4 regions of the Catellatospora sp. NPDC049133 genome follow, and region 1 is predicted to be linked to each of the others. Evidence: riboswitches for the same ligand, from Rfam matches in the RefSeq annotation. Region 1 holds a riboswitch; each other region holds the start of a gene.
The links. Region 1 has a riboswitch for cobalamin ahead of AB0B35_RS02455 (putative cobaltochelatase). Riboswitches for the same ligand answer to the same signal wherever they lie in the genome.

Region 1 (4,205 bases):
CGGCCTTGACCCGGCTGTCGGTGGCGTACGCGTCGGTGAACAGGTTGGCCAGGTAGAGCGCCATCTCGACGGTGAGGTGCTCGCGGGCGTGCAGGTGCGCGTTGAACAGGATCTCGGGCTCGTTCTCGTCGGTGGCGACGTTGTCGGAGATCTTCAGCGCGACGATCTGGCGGCCCTCGTACGAGGTGCCGATGACGGACTTGCGGACCAGCGTCGGGTGGTCGGCGACGATCTGGTTGATCTCGGTGTTCATCTCGGCGTAGTTGTGGAAGCCGCCGTCGGCCGACGGGAAGTCGAGCGGGACCGCGTTCGGCCCGGTGACCCGCGAGGACGGCGGGGGCAGCAGCTCCAGGCCGAAGCCCAGGCGGCGGATGCGGTCGGCCTCGGTCGTGTTCGCGGTGATGTAGATCTTGCCGTGCTCGATCAGGTCGATCGCCGCTCCGGTGCGGGCGACCGCGTCGCGGTCGGCGAAGGTCTGCGGGCCGGTGACCAGGTACTGCTGGGAGCCGGCGAGGGTGAAGTCGTCGGCGGGCGCGCCACCGGCCGGGCCGGGCACGGTGAGGGCCACGCCGGTGACCAGGGTGGTGAGGACGAGCGCGAGTCTGCGCACGGGTTACCTCCGAGGGGGTCGGTGGAGGCGGGTCGGGAGCAGGCCCGGCTCCGCTGGTCGCGGAGCCGGGCCCGGGGATGGTGCGACGGACTCAGAGGGTGAGCGTCCAGGAGTTGATGTAGCCGGTGTCGATCGAGGCGGCGTCGCGGGCGCGCAGGCGCCAGGTGCCGTTCTTGACCTCGGAGGACAGGTTCACCGTGTAGATGGTGTCGATGTTGTCGGTGCTGCCGCCCGACCGGTTGTGCAGGTTGTACACCGAGCCGTCCGGTGCGACGAGGTCCACGATCAGGTCACCCTTGTACGTGTGCACGATGTGCACCTCTACCTTGGACGACGAACCGGCGTTGCCCGTGCAGCCGGAGATCGTGATGTTGCTGTACACCCCGGTGCTGTTGTTGTCCGGGATGCTCACGTCGGTGCCGTTGGTGGCCGCGGCGCAGCTGCCGACCGGGTTGACCGTCCAGGTGAACGAGGCCGTGCCGGTCTTGCTCGCGCTGTCGGTCGCGGTGACGGTCACGGTGTAGGTGCCCGCGGTGGTCGGCGTGCCGGTGATCTGGCCGGTCGAGGCGCTGATCGAGGTGCCGGCCGGCAGGCCGCTGGCCGACCAGCTGTACGGCGCGGTGCCGCCCGAGGCGGTGCTGTTCAGGGTGACGGCGGTGCCGACGACGGTCGACTGGTTGCCGGGGCCGGTGACGGAGACGCCGCCCGGGGCCCCGCCGAGGGAGACCGCCGCGTTGTAGATGTCGGTCGCGAAGTAGCGGACCTCGGTGTACACGCCCGGGTTCTGCGGGCGGGCGCAGCCGATGCCCCAGCTCACGATGCCGACCTGGATCCACTCGTTGGAGGCGTTCTTCTTGACCATCGGGCCGCCGGAGTCGCCCTGGCACGTGTCGACGCCGCCGGAGCTCCAGTTGCCCGCGCAGATCTCCTCGTTGAAGACCAGGCCGGAGTAGTCGCCGCCGGCGCTCTGGCACTGCGTGTCGGTGATGAACGGGACCTGCGCCTTGAGCAGGTAACGCTGCTGGCCGCCGCCCTCGGTGGCCGCGCCCCAGCCCATCACGTCGAAGTTGCCGCTGTGCAGCGACGTGTCCGTGGCGATCTTCAGCAGCGGGGCCGTGGTGATCGGGCTGGACAGGCGGATCAGCGCCCAGTCCTTGCCGGTGCCGTTGTAGCCCGGGGCGCGGTACACGTAGTTCGAGGTGCGGGTGGTGCGGGTCGGGTCCTGCAGGTCGACGACGCCCCAGGTGGCCGTGATCGAGGTGTTGTTGCCGGTCGCGCCGACGCAGTGGGCGGCGGTCAGCACCAGGCTCTGGGTGTACATCGCGCCGCCGCAGCCCATGGACAGGCGCACCATCCACGGGAACTCGCCCTGCGCGGCCCGGGTCCCGCCGACGACCTGAGGCGTGATCGTGCCGTCCGGGCTCGGCGCGGCCTGCGCCGGGACGGCGGCCGAGCCCAGGGCGAGCATGGCGCCGGCCAGCGCGATGGCGCCGGCGCGCAGCGCCGTTCGTAGTGAATTCCGCACAGGATCCTCCCAAGGTCCACCCGGCGCCGAGCGCTTCTGGCGCCGGATCGCCGGAGAGTTTCCCTGGAAGCTAGCGGAAGACAACGATACATAGCAATATCGAAGTTAATTGTTACGTGCTGATGTCGGGCCCGCCGGGGCGTGACACATGCCTCCGTACGGGCGACCCGCTTTGACGCGGCGCACCGCGTCCGTCACGATGGCCGGTGAGCGGCAGTGGAGGAACCCGGTGCGAGTCCGGGGCGGTCCCGCCACTGTCACCGGGGAGCGACCCCTCCCGAGCGGCTCCGTCTCACGACGCGCGCCGTTTCGGCACCAGGCCACGGCCGTTGACACGGTTGGAAGGCCGAGGGGAAGCGTCGATCCGGGAGCCAGGACACTCCGGCCGCTCACGACGCCGCACGGCGTCACTTCACCGGATTTCGCGGGCGAGGAAACCCGCGGAGAGGACTCGCGCATGGGCTCGTGCCTGAGCGGGCTTTGACCCCGCTGTACCCGTTCTCCGCCGTCGTCGGCCTCGCCGACCTCAGGCTCGCCCTACTGCTCAACGCCGTCTCGCCCGCCATCGGCGGGGTGCTGGTGCGCGGCGAGAAGGGCACCGCCAAGTCCACCGTGGTCCGTTCCCTGGCCGGGCTGCTGCCGCAGGTCGAGGTCGTCGCCGGATGCCGGTTCGGCTGCGACCCGGCGTCGCCGTACGGCGCGTGCCCGGACGGGCCGCACAGCGCCGGTAAGACCGCCGGTCAGGGGGTCATTGTCCGGCGCGCCAGGCTGATCGAGCTGCCCGTCGGGGCGACCGAGGACCGGCTGGTCGGCGCGCTGGACCTGGAACGGGCGCTGACCGCCGGGCAGGCCGCGTACTCGCCGGGCCTGCTGGCCGGGGCGCACCGCGGCGTGCTCTACGTCGACGAGGTGAACCTGCTCCACGACCACCTGGTGGATCTGCTGCTCGACGCCGCCGCGATGGGCGAGGCGTACGTGGAGCGCGACGGCGTCTCGGTGCGCCACGCCGCCCGGTTCCTGCTGGTGGGGACCATGAACCCGGAGGAGGGCGAGCTGCGCCCGCAGCTGCTCGACCGGTTCGGGCTGGCGGTGCAGGTGCGCGCCCCGCGTGAGCCGAAGGAGCGGGTCGAGGTGGTGCGGCGGAGGCTGGCGTACGAGGCCGACCCGGCCGGGTTCGCGGCGCGGTGGGCCGAGGCGGACGCCGAGCTGGCCGAGCGCATCGACACCGCCCGGCGGCGGCTGCCCACGGTGGAACTGCCTGACGCGGAGTTGACCCGCATCGCCCACGTGTGCGCCGCGTTCGAGGTGGACGGGCTGCGGGCCGACCTGGTGGTGGCCCGCGCCGCGCTGGCCCTGGCCGCCTGGCACGGCCGCGGCCGGGTCACCGAGCAGGACGTGCGGGACGCGGCCCGGCTGGCGCTGCCGCACCGCCGCCGGCGCGACCCGTTCGACGCCCCGGACCTCGACGAGCAGGCCCTGGAGGACGCGTTGAACAGCGCACCCCCGCCGGCTGAACCCGACGGCTCCCACGACGGCCCAGGTGCTCCCGGCGACCAGGACCGTGCGGCGGGCGGCGAGGGCGCCCCGAAGGCCGATCTCGACGGTGACGCCGACCTGGACGGTGACGGGCCGGACGGCTCCGGTCCGGACGACGGGCCCGACGGTGGCCCGGACGACGACGGTCCGGACGGCGGTCCGCGGCCGGGCGGGCCCCGCGGTGCGGCCCCGGACGAGGGCGGCACGCCGCCGCGGCCGGTGCCGCAGGGGGACACCCGGCAGCGGGACGGGGCCGACGAGGGGCGTTACGCGTCGGCGGGGCAGCAGCACGCCGAGGCGGCGACGCCACGGCGGGCGCGGCTGTTCGCGGTGCAGGGAGTGGGGGAGGGTGCGGCGGGGCGGCGCTCACCCGCGTACACCCGGATGGGTCGGACCGTCGGCGCGCGGGTGCCCGGCGGCACCCTGGCCGCGCTGCACCTGGCGGCGACCGTGCGGGCGGCGGCCGGGCGGCAGCACGCCCGGGGCCGGACCCCCGGCGGCCCGCTGCGGCTGGTCGCGGCCGACCTGCGCGAG
Region 2 (4,205 bases), on a different contig from region 1:
GGCGGGACCGCGCCGCGTGCGATGGTGCGCATCGATCGGGATCTCGAAAGGAGGATTCGCATGCGCAGACTTCTCGTCAGGATGGCGCCGACGGCCGCCGTGGCCGCGCTCGCCGTGCTGGGCTTCGCCGGCGCCGCCCAGGCGAACGGCGGTTTCGAGTGGGGCTGATCGCCGCCCCGCCGCACGGACCAGGCGTTCCGCGGCTACCGGCCGCGGAACGTCCGCCGGTACGACGACGGCGAGGTGCGCATGCACCGGCTGAAGTGGTGCCGGAACGTGGCCGGTGAGTCGAAGCCGACCGCGGCGGCGACCTGCTCGACGGGGGAGTCCGAGGTCTCCAGCAGCGGCAGGCTGGCCGCCACGCGCTGGTCGATGAGCCAGCGGATCGGGCTGGTGCCGGTGTGCCGGGCGAAGTGGCGCAGGAAGCTGCGCGGGGACATGCGCGCGTGCGCGGCCAGCAGGTTCACCGTGAGCGGCTCGGTCAGGTGGTCCAGTGCCCAGGCCATTGCGCGGGCCACGCCGTCGTCGTCGATGACGTCGCGCACGGGCAATTCGATGAACTGCGCCTGGCCGCCGTCGCGGTGCGGCGGCAGCACCAGCCGCCGGGCGACCGTGTTGGCGATCTGCGCGCCGTGGTCGCGGCGCACCAGGTGCAGGCACAGATCCAGCCCGGCCGCGCTGCCCGCGCTGGTGATCACCTGGCCGGCGTCGACGTAGAGCACGTCGGGGGTCACCTCGACCAGCGGATGGCGCTCGCGCAGCAGTGGGGCGTACTTCCAGTGCGTGGTGGCCGCCCGGCCGTCCAGCAGGCCCGCCGCGGCCAGCGCGAACGCGCCGGAGCAGATGGAGACCATCCGAGCGCCCCGGTCGGCGGCCGTGCGCAGGGCCTCGACCAGCGCGGGGGAGACCTCGCCGCGGACGTCGGCAACCCCCGGAACGATCACGGTGTCGGCGGCGGCCAGCACGGCCAGGCCGTGCCGGGCGGTGATCGAGAAGCCGCCGACGGCCGGCATCGGCTCCGGCGTCTCGGCGCAGACGTCGAGGTCGTACCAGGCGACGTCGAGCTCGGGGCGGGGCAGGCCGAACACCTCCACCACGCAGCCCAGCTCGAAGGGCGCCATCCCGGCGTAGGCCAGCACCGCGATCCGGTGCCGGGCGCGGGTCTCCAGTGTCACCGGCGTACCCATGGCGAGATCTTAGCGGACAGCGGCGTTCTCGCCACTTCTGGTGGCCCGGCCGGCTCGACAGGGTGGAACCAGTGACCGACCAGAAGGAGCCGACCATGCCCGCCGTTGTCACCACCTCCGCAGTGCTCAGCACGCCCCCGGCCGCCGCCGGCGTCGCCGCCGCGCACTTCGCCGCCCGCCTGTCGTTCGAGGCCGACGTGTCCGACGTGTCCGCCGACCTGGCGTCCGGCGCACCCGGCTTCGTGCTCGTCGACTCCCGCTCGCTGGAGGCGTGGGAGCAGGGGCACCTGCCCGGCGCGGTGCACCTGCCCACCGCCGAGATCGCGGCACGGGCGGCCGAGGTCGTGCCGGCCGGCAGCGTCGTGGTCACCTACTGCTGGGGGCCTGGCTGCAACGGTGCGACCCGGGCCGCACTGGCCTTCGCCCGTCTGGGCTACCAGGTCAAGGAGATGCTCGGCGGGTACGAGTACTGGGTGCGCGAGGGCTTCGACACGCAGACCTTCCTCGGGCTGCGCAAGAACGACGTGGACCCGCTGACGGCCCCCGCGAGCGGCGCGGCCTGCGCCTGCTGACCGCCCGCATCGACGCCGGTGAGGGCGGGCCATCGACGACACGCCGAGCCTATATGGGGCCGCTGTTGTCTGCGTGCCACTAGATGTAGTGTGAGGGCATCGCTGGTCCACCCCTCCGGCCCCCTCGGGGCCGGGTTTCGGGGTGCGCGCGAGCCGCCGCAGGGCGGTCCGCGCTGAGGGAATCCGGTGCGATTCCGGAGCTGCCCCGCAGCGGTGAGTGGGAACGAAGCCGTCCCGCCCTCCTCCCGCGAAGAGGGGAGCGGACAGCACTGGGCCGGTCCGGCCTGGGAAGCGACGGCGTAGGGGGTCTACGGCAGCATGGTGTCCGCACCGCGCCGCCCGGCCGCGCCCACGAGCCCGAAGACCTGCCGGCGTGCGTGCCGCGGACGGTTCCGCGACGCGCCCGCGACCCACTGTGCCGACTGCGCCGTTGCGCGGCAGGGCCAGGGGCCGCGACACCGGACCGCGCGGGATGGTCCTCGGTGGACGGCGTAGGCCCGGACCAGCCGGGTCGGTGCCGTTCGCGTGCCCTCCCGCGCTTGAACGAGGGGGAGCGCACACTTTGACCAGCACCACCTTCCGCAACACCGCCGACTCCGGCACCGCCGACGCCGCGCCGCTCACCGCGTCGCTCGCGACACTGCTCGCCGAGGCGGCGCAAGGGCTGCCCGATGTGGACCACACGGCCGTGCTGACCCCGGTAGCGGCCGGCGTCTGGCCCGGCGCGACCGAGGCCGATCTGCGCTTGCGGGCCGTCGAGACGGCCGCCGCCCTGGTGGCCCAGGAGCCGTCGTACAGCCGGCTCGCGGCGCGGCTGCTCACCGTGCACATCACCGCGGAGGCGGCCACCCAGGGCGTCACCGACTTCCCTAGTTCCGTGCGCGCCGCGCACGCGGCCGGGCTGCTCGCCGACGACCTGGCCGCGTTCGTCGCGACCCACGCGGACGAGCTGGGGGAACTCGTGGACCCGGCCGCCGACGACCGCTTCGAGTACTTCGGGCTGCGCACCGTCTACGACCGCTACCTGCTGCGGCACCCGGTGACCCGCAAGGTGCTGGAGACACCCCAGCAGTTCCTGCTCCGGGTCGCCTGCGGCCTGATGGGCGAGGTCGGCGACGCGGGCAGTGCCGGGCGGCGGCTGCCGGGCAGTGTCACCGAGGTCGGGCGGCTGTACGCCATCCTCAGCCGGCTGGCGTACCTGCCCAGCTCGCCGACGCTGTTCAACGCCGGCGCCCGCCGACCGCAGCTGAGCAGCTGCTTCCTGCTCGACTCGCCGCGCGACGAGCTGGAGTCGATCTACGAGCGCTACGGCCAGATCGCGCGGCTGTCCAAGTACGCCGGGGGCATCGGGGTGGCGTGGAGCCGGATCCGGTCCCGGGGCTCGCTGATCCGCGGCACGAACGGGCTGTCCAACGGCATCGTGCCGTGGCTGCGCACGCTGGACTCCAGCGTCGCCGCCGTCAACCAGGGCGGCCGGCGCAAGGGCGCGGCCTGCGTCTACCTGGAGACCTGGCACGCCGACCTGGACGAATTCCTGCAGCTGCGCGACTCGACCGGCGAGGAGAGCCGGCGCACCCACAACCTGCACCTGGCCAACTGGGTGCCGGACGAGTTCATGCGCCGGGTCGAGGCCGACGCGAGCTGGTCGCTGTTCGATCCGAAGGACGTGCCGGAGCTGGTCGACCTGTGGGGCGAGGAGTTCGACACGGCCTACCGGGCCGCCGAGTCCGCCGGGCGCGCGGTGCGCACGGTCCAGGCCCGGGAGCTGTACGGCCGCATGATGCGCACCCTGGCGCAGACCGGCAACGGCTGGATGACGTTCAAGGACGCCGCCAACCGCGCCTGCAACCAGACCGCGGTCGCCGGCAACACGGTGCACCTGTCCAACCTGTGCACCGAGATCCTGGAGGTGACCAGCGACGGCGAGACGGCGGTGTGCAACCTCGGCTCGATCAACCTGGCCGCGCACCTCGGCGACGACGGCGTCGACTGGGACACGCTGCGCGACACGGTGCGCACCGCCGTACGCGTGCTCGACCGCACCATCGACCTGTCCTACTACCCGACGGGCGAGGCGGCCGGGGCCAACAACCGGTGGCGGCCGATCGGCCTGGGCGTGATGGGCCTGGCCGACGTCTTCTTCACGTTACGCCTGGACTTCGACTCGCCCGAGGCGCTGGCGCTGTCCACCCGCATCGCCGAGGAGATCGCGCTCGCGGCGTACGACACCAGTGCCGACCTGGCCGCCGAGCTGGGCACGCACCCGTCGTACGCGGACACCCGCGCCGCCCGCGGCGTCCTGCACCCCGACCACTACCCGGACGCGACCCGCACCCGCCCCTGGGCCTGGGACGAGCTGGCCGCCAAGGTCGCCCGCACCGGCCTGCGCAACTCGCTGCTCATCGCGATCGCGCCCACGGCCACCATCGCCTCGATCGCCGGCTGC
Region 3 (4,205 bases), on a different contig from region 1:
ACCGAGTTGCTGTAGGCCTGGTAGAGCTCGCTGCGGCGGGCGCCGAGCACGGACAGCTCCAGCTCGGCGGCGCTGTACTGCGCCAGCAGCGCGGCGTGGGCGGTCAGCGGCTGGGTGCGGGGCATGCTCAGCGAGCCGAACGGCAGCGTCGGCAGCCCGTCGGGCTGGGGGCGCAGGCCGGCGTCCGGGATCGAGGTGATCTTCGAGCCGATCGGCGGGTCGGCGGACGCGGGCATGGCGATGCCACCGGCGATGAGCGCGCTGAGAACAGCCGAGCCCACCGCGACCTGGCTCTGCCGTCGAGCCTGCCCGCTTCGACGCTTGGACATCGTTGGCCCCGTCCTCCCCGTTGGTCCCACAAGGTTCCTACCGGAAATCAGGATCGCTGTCGACCCTTCTGTCCCGGTGGCGTCAAGCTGAACAGCAGCTGTCAAGGGCAGCAGCAGGCACGTCGGCGGCACGTCGTAGGCTCACTGCCATGGACGTGGGTTTGAAGCGGGAGCTGGAGCAGAAGGTCTACGCCGGGGAGCGGCTCAGCCGCGAAGACGGCGAGGCTCTCTACGCGAGTGACGATCTGGCCTGGCTGGGGCGGCTCGCGCACCACGTCCGGACGGAGAAGAACGGCGACCGGGTGATGTTCAACGTCAACCGGCACCTGAACCTGACGAACGTCTGCTCGGCCAGCTGCGCTTACTGCTCCTTCCAGCGCAAGCCCGGGGAGAAGGACGCCTACACCATGCGGGTGGAGCAGGCCGTCGCCAAGGCGCTGGAGATGAAGGACGAGCAGCTCACCGAGCTGCACATCGTCAACGGTCTGCACCCGACGCTGCCGTGGCGCTACTACCCGCGCGTGCTCAAGGAACTCAAGCAGGCCCTGCCGAACGTCAAGCTGAAGGCGTTCACCGCGACCGAGGTGCAGTGGTTCGAGAAGATCTCCGGCCTGACCGCCGACGCGATCCTCGACGAGCTGATGGAGGCGGGCCTGGAGTCGCTGACCGGCGGTGGCGCCGAGATCTTCGACTGGGAGGTCCGCCAGCACATCGTCGACCACGCCTGCCACTGGGAGGACTGGTCGCGCATCCACCGCCTGGCGCACAGCAAGGGCCTGCGCACCCCCTCGACGATGCTCTACGGCCACATCGAGGAGCCGCGGCACCGCGTCGACCACGTGCTGCGCCTGCGCGAGCTGCAGGACGAGACCGGCGGCTTCACCGTCTTCATCCCGCTGCGCTACCAGCACGACTTCCACGACAGCGCGGACGGCAAGATCCGCAACCGGATCCAGGCGCGCACCACGATGGCGAGCCCGGCCGAGTCGCTCAAGACGTTCGCGGTGTCCCGGCTGATGCTGGACAACTTCGACCACATCAAGTGCTTCTGGGTCATGCACGGCCTGTCGCTGGCGCAGCTGTCGCTGAACTTCGGCGTCGACGACCTGGACGGCTCGGTCGTCGAGTACAAGATCACGCACGACGCGGACTCGTACGGCACGCCGAACACGATGCACCGCGACGACCTGCTCCACCTGATCTGGGACGCGGGCTTCAGCCCGGTCGAGCGGGACACCCGCTACCAGGTCGTCAAGGAGTACGGCGCGCCGGTCAGCATGGCCGAGCGGCGCAGCGAGCCGCAGCAGGTCTGGGCCTGACGGGTGGCCGATCCGCAGAGCCCGGCCGAGGAGCAGCGCAAGGGCCCGCGGCGGGACGCGTCCGGGCGCATCGTCTCGCTCACCGACCTGGTGGCGTACGCGCTGGCCGGGTTCGCCATCAGCGTGCTCGGCATGATCGCCTTCGACGGTCTGTTCGCCCTGCTCGGCATGGGCGAGTTCGGTGACCTCACCGGCTGGCTCGCGGTGATCTTCCCGGCGATCATCTTCGTGGAGCAGTTCAAGGCGGCCGCGGGCCACCGCGGGCGGCTCGCCGTGGCCCCGGCCGCCGGACTGGTGGCCGTCGTGCTGGGCGTGCTCGCGGTAGGCGTGGCGTCGGGATTGCCGCCGCTGGTCTCCGGCGGGCTGGGCGCGCTGGTCACCACGGTGGTGTACGCGGTGCTGTGGCACCTCGGCCTGGTGGTCGCCGAACGGGGCTGACCGGCCCCTCGCGCGGGGCTGACCGAGGCCGGGCAGGTTCGGCGGCTACCCTGGACCGGTGAGTCCTGCTGTCAAGTACACGCTCGCCAGGCTGATGCTCTTCCTGGCCGTCTTCGCCGCGCTGTGGTTCGTGCCGAACCTGAGCACGCTGCTCAAGCTGATGATCGCCATCCTGGTGTCGGCGGCGGCGAGCTATTTCCTGCTGCGCAACCTGCGTGACGACGTGGCCGCCCAGGTCGAGGGCGCGGTGGACCGCCGCAAGGCCGAGAAGGACCGGCTGCGCGCGGCCCTGGCCGGCGAGACCGAGCCCACCGAGGACGTGCCCGCCGCCGAGGCCGAAGAGGTCCACAAGACCCAGGCGTGATGAGCCTGCGCACATCCTCCACTCCGCGTCGTGAGCATCGGCACGGGTGTGTATTAGCGTGTCGCCTGACTGTCCCGCAGCGAAGCCGGTGTGAACCCGGCGCTGTCCCGCAACTGTGATCCCACCTCGGTGGGCGAGCCAGGTCGCCTGCGGCAGTCGCGAACCACGCTCTCGAGGAAGGGCGTCTCGCGGACCGGGCTGCCCCACCTGATCGGGCCCTGTCGGCGAAGGACCTGCCTCGACCGATAGGAGGATCAGTGCGTACCCGTTTCCTGTCCCGCCGCGCGCTCGGCGCGCTGGCCGCCGCCGGCCTCGTCGCCGCGCTCGGGGCCTGCGCCACCAACGACCCGGCGACCCCTACCCCGTCGAGCGCCGCCGCGGCGTACCCGGTGACCGTCGGCTCGGTGACGCTGCCCGCGCAACCGGTGAAGATCATTTCGCTGTCGCCCACCACGACCGAGATGCTCTTCGCGATCGGCGCCGGCGGCCAGGTCGTCGCCGTCGACGACAACTCGAACTTCCCGGCGAACGCGCCGAAGACGGAGCTGTCGGGCTTCCAGCCCAACGCCGAGGCCGTCGCCGCCAAGAGCCCCGACCTGGTCGTGCTCAGCACCGACGCCAACAACGTGGTCGCCCAGCTGACCACCCTCAAGATCCCGGTTTACGTGGCCCCGGCCGCCGTGACGCTGGACGACACGTACAAGCAGCTCGCCGAGCTGGGTGAGCTGACCGGGCACAAGGCCGAGGCGGCCGCGCTCAGCCAGCGGATGAAGGACGACATCGCCAAGCTGGTCAAGGACCTGCCCAAGCGCGCGACCCCGCTGTCCTACTACTACGAGCTGGACCCGACGCTTTACTCGGTGACCTCGAAGACGTTCATCGGCTCGCTGTTCGAGCTGGCCGGCCTGAAGAACGTGGCCGACGCCGCCGACACCAAGGGCAGCGGCTACCCGCAGCTCACCGCGGAGTCGCTGGTCAAGTCGAACCCTGACCTGATCTTCCTGGCCGACACCAAGTGCTGCCAGCAGAACCTGGACACCGTCAAGGCCCGTGCGGGCTGGGCGGGCATGACCTCGGTCAGCAAGGGCCAGGTCATCGCGCTGGACGACGACATCGCCTCGCGCTGGGGTCCCCGCGTCGTCGACCTGATCCGCGCGATCGTCGACGCCGCGAACAAGGTCCCGGCCTGACGTGACGACTCTGCGACCGGCACGGCTGCGTCCCGGGTGGCTCGCCGCCGGGATCGGAGCCGTGCTGGTCGCGCTCGTCGCCGGGGTCGCCCTGGGCCCGGTGACGCTGCCGCCCGGCTCGGTCGCGGCGGAGCTGCTCAACCTGATCCCCGGCGTGGACCTGCCGTCGGGGCTGAACGAGCGCGAGATTGCCATCATCACCGAGCTCCGGCTCCCCCGGGTGGTGCTGGGCCTGCTGGTCGGCGCGATGCTGTCCCTGGCCGGCGGTTGCTATCAGGGCGTCTTCCGCAACCCGCTGGCCGACCCGTACCTGCTCGGTGTCGCTGCGGGCGCCGGGCTGGGCGCGACCATGGCGATCGCCTTCCGGGCCGGGGCGGTGCTGCCGCTGGCCGCGTTCGCCGGGGCGGGCATCGCGGTCGTGGTCACCTACCTGCTCGGGGTGGCAGGCGGACGGGACCGCTCGTCGGCGACGCTGATCCTGGCCGGTGTCGCCGTGTCGAGCTTCCTCGCCGCGATCCAGACCTACCTGCTGCAGCGCAACGTGGACACCATCCGCGAGGTGTAC
Region 4 (4,205 bases), on a different contig from region 1:
CGGAGTTCCGCACCCGGGCTCTGATCATCAAGGAGCAGCGGTCCGAGCTGGTCAAGCACCACCTGTGGGTGCTGTGGACCGACTACTTCAAGGCCCCGCACTTCGAGAAGTACCCGAACCTGAACCAGCTGTTCAACGAGGCCACCAAGCTGTCCGGCGCCGCCGGCACCAAGGGTCAGGCCGACCCGGCCGTGGCCGAGCAACTGCTGGGCAAGATCGAGGAGATCTCCAAGATCTTCTGGGAGACCAAGCAGGCCTGAGCGGCGACGGGGCACCCCGCGACCGCCCGAGCGAGGTGCCCCCTGCCGGAACTCAGCTCCGCCTACGATGCAGCGATGGTCCCGACGCCGTCCACACATGCCGTCAGCCAGTACGCGACGACGACCGGCAACCTCACCGCTCGGATCGCGCTGCATGCCTACGGCACGAACCCGCAGAGTTGGTTCTCCTGGCTCGGCGAACGGCTCCCGCTGGTCGGCGACGTGCTCGAAGTCGGCGCCGGCACCGGCGAACTGTGGACCCACGTCGACCACGTCGCGAGAGGGGCCCGGCTGACGCTGACGGACTTCTCCGCCGCCATGTGCGAGCAGCTGCGCACCGTCCCAAAGGCGCACGTGCAGCAGTGCGACGCGACGCACCTGCCGTTCGGCGATGCGACCTTCGACACCGTGATCGCCAACCACATGCTGTACCACCTGGACGACCCGGCTGCCGCGCTGCGCGAGTTCGCCCGGGTGCTGCGTCCGGGCGGTCGGCTCGCGGTCGCCGTGAACGGCCGCGACCACCTCGAAGAACTCAACGCCGTCGGACCCGCGATCGGTCGTCCCGATCTCACCCTGCACGCCACCCAGAACGACTTCACCGCCGAGACCGGTCCCGGCTACATGGCGCGCCTCTTCGCCGACGTCTCGGTCCAGCGCTACCACGGCGACCTCGAAGTCCCCAACCCCGACCCGGTCCTCACCTATCTCGCCAGCCTGTCGTCCGAACCGCTCACGCCGGAGCAGTTCGCCGCGGCCCGTAACCACGTCCAGGCCCGGATCGATGCCGGCGGCAGCTTCCGCGTACGCAAGCACACCGTGCTCATCACAGCCTCAGCAGGGACGACGCAATCCGCCGACCATGTCTAGGCTGCGGCGGTGACTGGTGCCGCGGAAGAGACTCCGGTCCCGGCCGACGCCTCGGCGCACCGGAACTCCGCCCTTCAGGTGATGCCGGAGGTCGATCCGTTGTGGCCGCGGCCGGGCGACCCTCTCGGCACGACGTCACACCCATGCCCAGGCGGGACCCAGGGTGGGCAACCGTGCTGCGGATCGGGGCCGTCGTGCTGGTGCTGCTGGTCGGCGGCACGTGGCAGGTGGTGGCTCGGTTCTACGAGCTGGCACCCGGCGGTCTCGTCCTCGACGGTCCGCGGCCGGCAGATCGTCGGACCGGAAGCAGTGAGATGGACATGAGTTATGCCTTGGGCCCCGACCTCCGATACCCGGTGCGATTCTCGATGCGTAACCCGAGTGCGCTGCCGGTCACGGTGGAGGGCATCGACGACGGCTCGGATGTCATCACCATCGAGGACGCGCGGATCGAGACCGCCGGCGGCGATCTCCGCCCCTTCCCGGCCGCGATCGGCCCCGGAGCCGAGTTCGTCGTGGTGTTCACGCTGCGGATTCGGACACCTGACGACGAGCCCTGCCGTAAACGCCTGCTCGGGGGAATGGAGCTGCGCTTCTCCGTGCTGGGCGTCTCCCGGCTGCAGCAGTCGAGTCACGACGTGAGCTTCCTGACGCCCGGTCCCGAGTGCGATGACCTCATCCTGTGACCGCCACGCTCAGCGCGGTGTCCACCGGTCCGTGTGGACGGCTTCGTCCAGCGGCCGACGGCGGCGCCAGCCGTGCCGTTCGAGGTCGGGCACGGCTTCGAGATGGGTGACCGGGCCGAGGCAGAGCCAGGCGACCGGGCGGATCCCGGCCGGGATGGCGAGCAGATCCCGCAGGAACTCCTCGCGGTAGAACGACACCCACCCGACGCCCAGCTGCTCCGCCGTGGCCGCCAGCCACAGGTTCTGGATGGCCAGGCAGACCGAGTACAGTCCGGCGTCGGCGATCGCGTGCCGTCCCAGCACCGCGGGAGCCCCGCGGTCGGCGTCATAGGTCACGACGACCGACAGCGTCGACTCCAGCACCCCGTCGATCTTGATCCGGGCGAACCGCTCGGCGGCCTCGGCGTCCAGCGTGGCGGCGAACACCTCACGTTCCCGGTGTACGTGCTGATGAAACGCCTCCCGCACCCGCCGGTCACGCACCACGATGAAGTCCCATGGCTGGGTCAGGCCCACGCTGGGCGCGGCATGCGCCGCATCCAGGACCCGGGCCAGCACCTCGGCCGGGATCGCCGCCCCCGTGAACTGTCCACGCACGTCCCGGCGACGGTGGATGACGTCGTACAACTCGCTGTCCATGGGCAGGCTCCCGCTGCGTTCGGGCTCCGGGCAGGCCGGGGCCGTGGGCGCGAGGCCGGTCTTCGGACTCCCAGATCGACGCCCTCCGCCCGCCTTCCCAGCCGGTCAGGCCAGTGGCTGCGCGTACAGCGCGTGGGCGGCAGCTCCCTGGTCACCGCGGCGGGCCCGTGCCGGATTCTCACCGGCTTCCCGATTCTCCCCGCCCAGCGGCGAGGCACCTCGCAACAGTTCGTGCCACCGGACACGTTACCGCCGACAACCGAGATACTTGACCGATGTACGGTGACGAAACGCTGGTGGGCGGCCGGATGACCGTCGGCATCGTGCGTCGCGGCGGCCACGTCCACCGGCCGATGGGCTCGTGGTCCCCGGCGGTCCACGAGTTTCTCGGCCATCTGGAGTCGGTCGGATTCGCCGGCTCGCCGCGGTTGGTGGGTGTCGAGGACGGTCGCGAGGTTCTGACGTACCTGTCCGGGGACGTCGCGGTGGATCCGCAGTGGCAGCCCGGCCGTGGTGCCCGGCTGCCGGCGTACGCCCGCACGGACCGGGCCCTGACCGAAGCGGCGAAGCTGATCAGGCGGCTGCACCACGCGGCAGCCGGGTTCCGCCCGACGCTCACCGGCTACCGCTTCCATCCCTGTGCGCCCCGCCCGGGGCAGATCGTCTCCCACGGTGACCTCGGCCCGTGGAACACCGTCTACCGGGCGGGAATCCCGGTGGCGTTCATCGACTGGGACGCCGCGCAGCCGGTCGATCCGCTCGACGACCTGGCAGCGGCCGCGTGGAGTTTCGTGCCGCTGTGCCCACCCGGGCAGCTACGCGAAGCGGGCTTCGATCCCCTGCCCGACCTGCCGAGGCGGCTTCGCCAGTTCGCCGACGCGTACGGGCTCGCCGACCGGCAGGCGTTGCTGCCGGCCCTGCAACGGGCCAAACTGCACGAGGTCGAGCGCGTCAAGTACGCGCCGCTCGAACCGGCCGAAGCGGCCGCCTCCCTGGAGTACTACGCCGGTCAGCTGCGGTGGCTCCACGACGTCTCCGCCGACCTGGAATCCCGCCTGTAGAGCCGCGCCTTGCGGCGGCGCCGACCGCGAGCGGAGCATCGCTGATGCCCGGCGACCCTTTGCGGTCGCGGCCGGTTCCGCGGTCCGCGCCTCATCGGACAGGCGTGGCGAGAACGGCGCCAGGCGAGGTCACCGGTCGGCGCGAGGTGTCATGGTGCCCGGGTGCCCCGCGCCGACGTGGCCACGGCGATGACCACCGTCGCGAGCAGCGCGACGAGGACCGACGGCACGGTCGCCAGGCAGGCCAACCGCCAGCTCAGGGAGCGAGTGGCGAACCAGCCGAGCAGCGCTCCGACCGCGAGCGCGCCGAACAGGGCGAGTCCGAGGCCCAGTCGCACCTGGGCCCGCCGCTCGCCTGCCTCGCCCGTCAGTCCGGCCCCCGTGCCGAGCGCCGCTCCCTGTCCTAGGCCTGCCGGCAGCACGGCGACCGTCAGCATGGCCGCGGAACCCGCCAGCGCCGCGGCCACGACGCCGAGCAGCATCAGCACGAGCGCCGATCCGGTCACTGCCGCGGGTGCTCGCCGCCCGAGCAGGTACCCGCCCGCGAATCCCGAAGCCACGGCGGCCAGCTGTGCGACGAGGACGATCGCGAGCCCGGTCGCTGGCAGGCCGAGGGCGTACCGGACGGAGCCGAGCAGCGGACCGATGAGGACCGCCAGCTGGCAGGCCGCGACCATCGCACCGAGTCC

Region 2: linked by a shared signal. The riboswitch ahead of AB0B35_RS29885 (ribonucleoside-diphosphate reductase subunit alpha) and the one ahead of AB0B35_RS02455 (putative cobaltochelatase) in region 1 are both predicted to bind cobalamin.
Region 3: linked by a shared signal. The riboswitch ahead of AB0B35_RS11870 (ABC transporter substrate-binding protein) and the one ahead of AB0B35_RS02455 (putative cobaltochelatase) in region 1 are both predicted to bind cobalamin.
Region 4: linked by a shared signal. The riboswitch ahead of bluB (5,6-dimethylbenzimidazole synthase) and the one ahead of AB0B35_RS02455 (putative cobaltochelatase) in region 1 are both predicted to bind cobalamin.

Annotation. Positions count from the first base shown of each region.
Region 1 is NZ_JBEZDT010000002.1:35,673-39,877, reverse strand. Features, by position in the region: gene AB0B35_RS02465 (M14 family zinc carboxypeptidase) at 1-556, opposite strand, end outside; gene AB0B35_RS02460 (trypsin-like serine protease) at 702-2,135, opposite strand; cobalamin riboswitch at 2,355-2,517, shown strand; gene AB0B35_RS02455 (putative cobaltochelatase) at 2,601-4,205, shown strand, end outside.
Region 2 is NZ_JBEZDT010000030.1:87,273-91,477, reverse strand. Features, by position in the region: gene ftrA (transcriptional regulator FtrA) at 204-1,187, opposite strand; gene AB0B35_RS29890 (rhodanese-like domain-containing protein) at 1,283-1,759, shown strand; cobalamin riboswitch at 1,936-2,126, shown strand; gene AB0B35_RS29885 (ribonucleoside-diphosphate reductase subunit alpha) at 2,424-4,205, shown strand, end outside.
Region 3 is NZ_JBEZDT010000008.1:247,053-251,257, reverse strand. Features, by position in the region: gene AB0B35_RS11890 (C40 family peptidase) at 1-329, opposite strand, end outside; gene mqnE (aminofutalosine synthase MqnE) at 479-1,648, shown strand; gene AB0B35_RS11880 (hypothetical protein) at 1,652-2,086, shown strand; gene AB0B35_RS11875 (DUF4229 domain-containing protein) at 2,145-2,450, shown strand; cobalamin riboswitch at 2,490-2,620, shown strand; gene AB0B35_RS11870 (ABC transporter substrate-binding protein) at 2,723-3,640, shown strand; gene AB0B35_RS11865 (iron ABC transporter permease) at 3,642-4,205, shown strand, end outside.
Region 4 is NZ_JBEZDT010000021.1:80,273-84,477, forward strand. Features, by position in the region: gene sodN (superoxide dismutase, Ni) at 1-260, shown strand, start outside; gene AB0B35_RS23685 (class I SAM-dependent methyltransferase) at 336-1,130, shown strand; gene AB0B35_RS23690 (hypothetical protein) at 1,304-1,816, shown strand; gene bluB (5,6-dimethylbenzimidazole synthase) at 1,826-2,455, opposite strand; cobalamin riboswitch at 2,491-2,692, opposite strand; gene AB0B35_RS23700 (phosphotransferase) at 2,731-3,516, shown strand; gene AB0B35_RS23705 (hypothetical protein) at 3,666-4,205, opposite strand, start outside.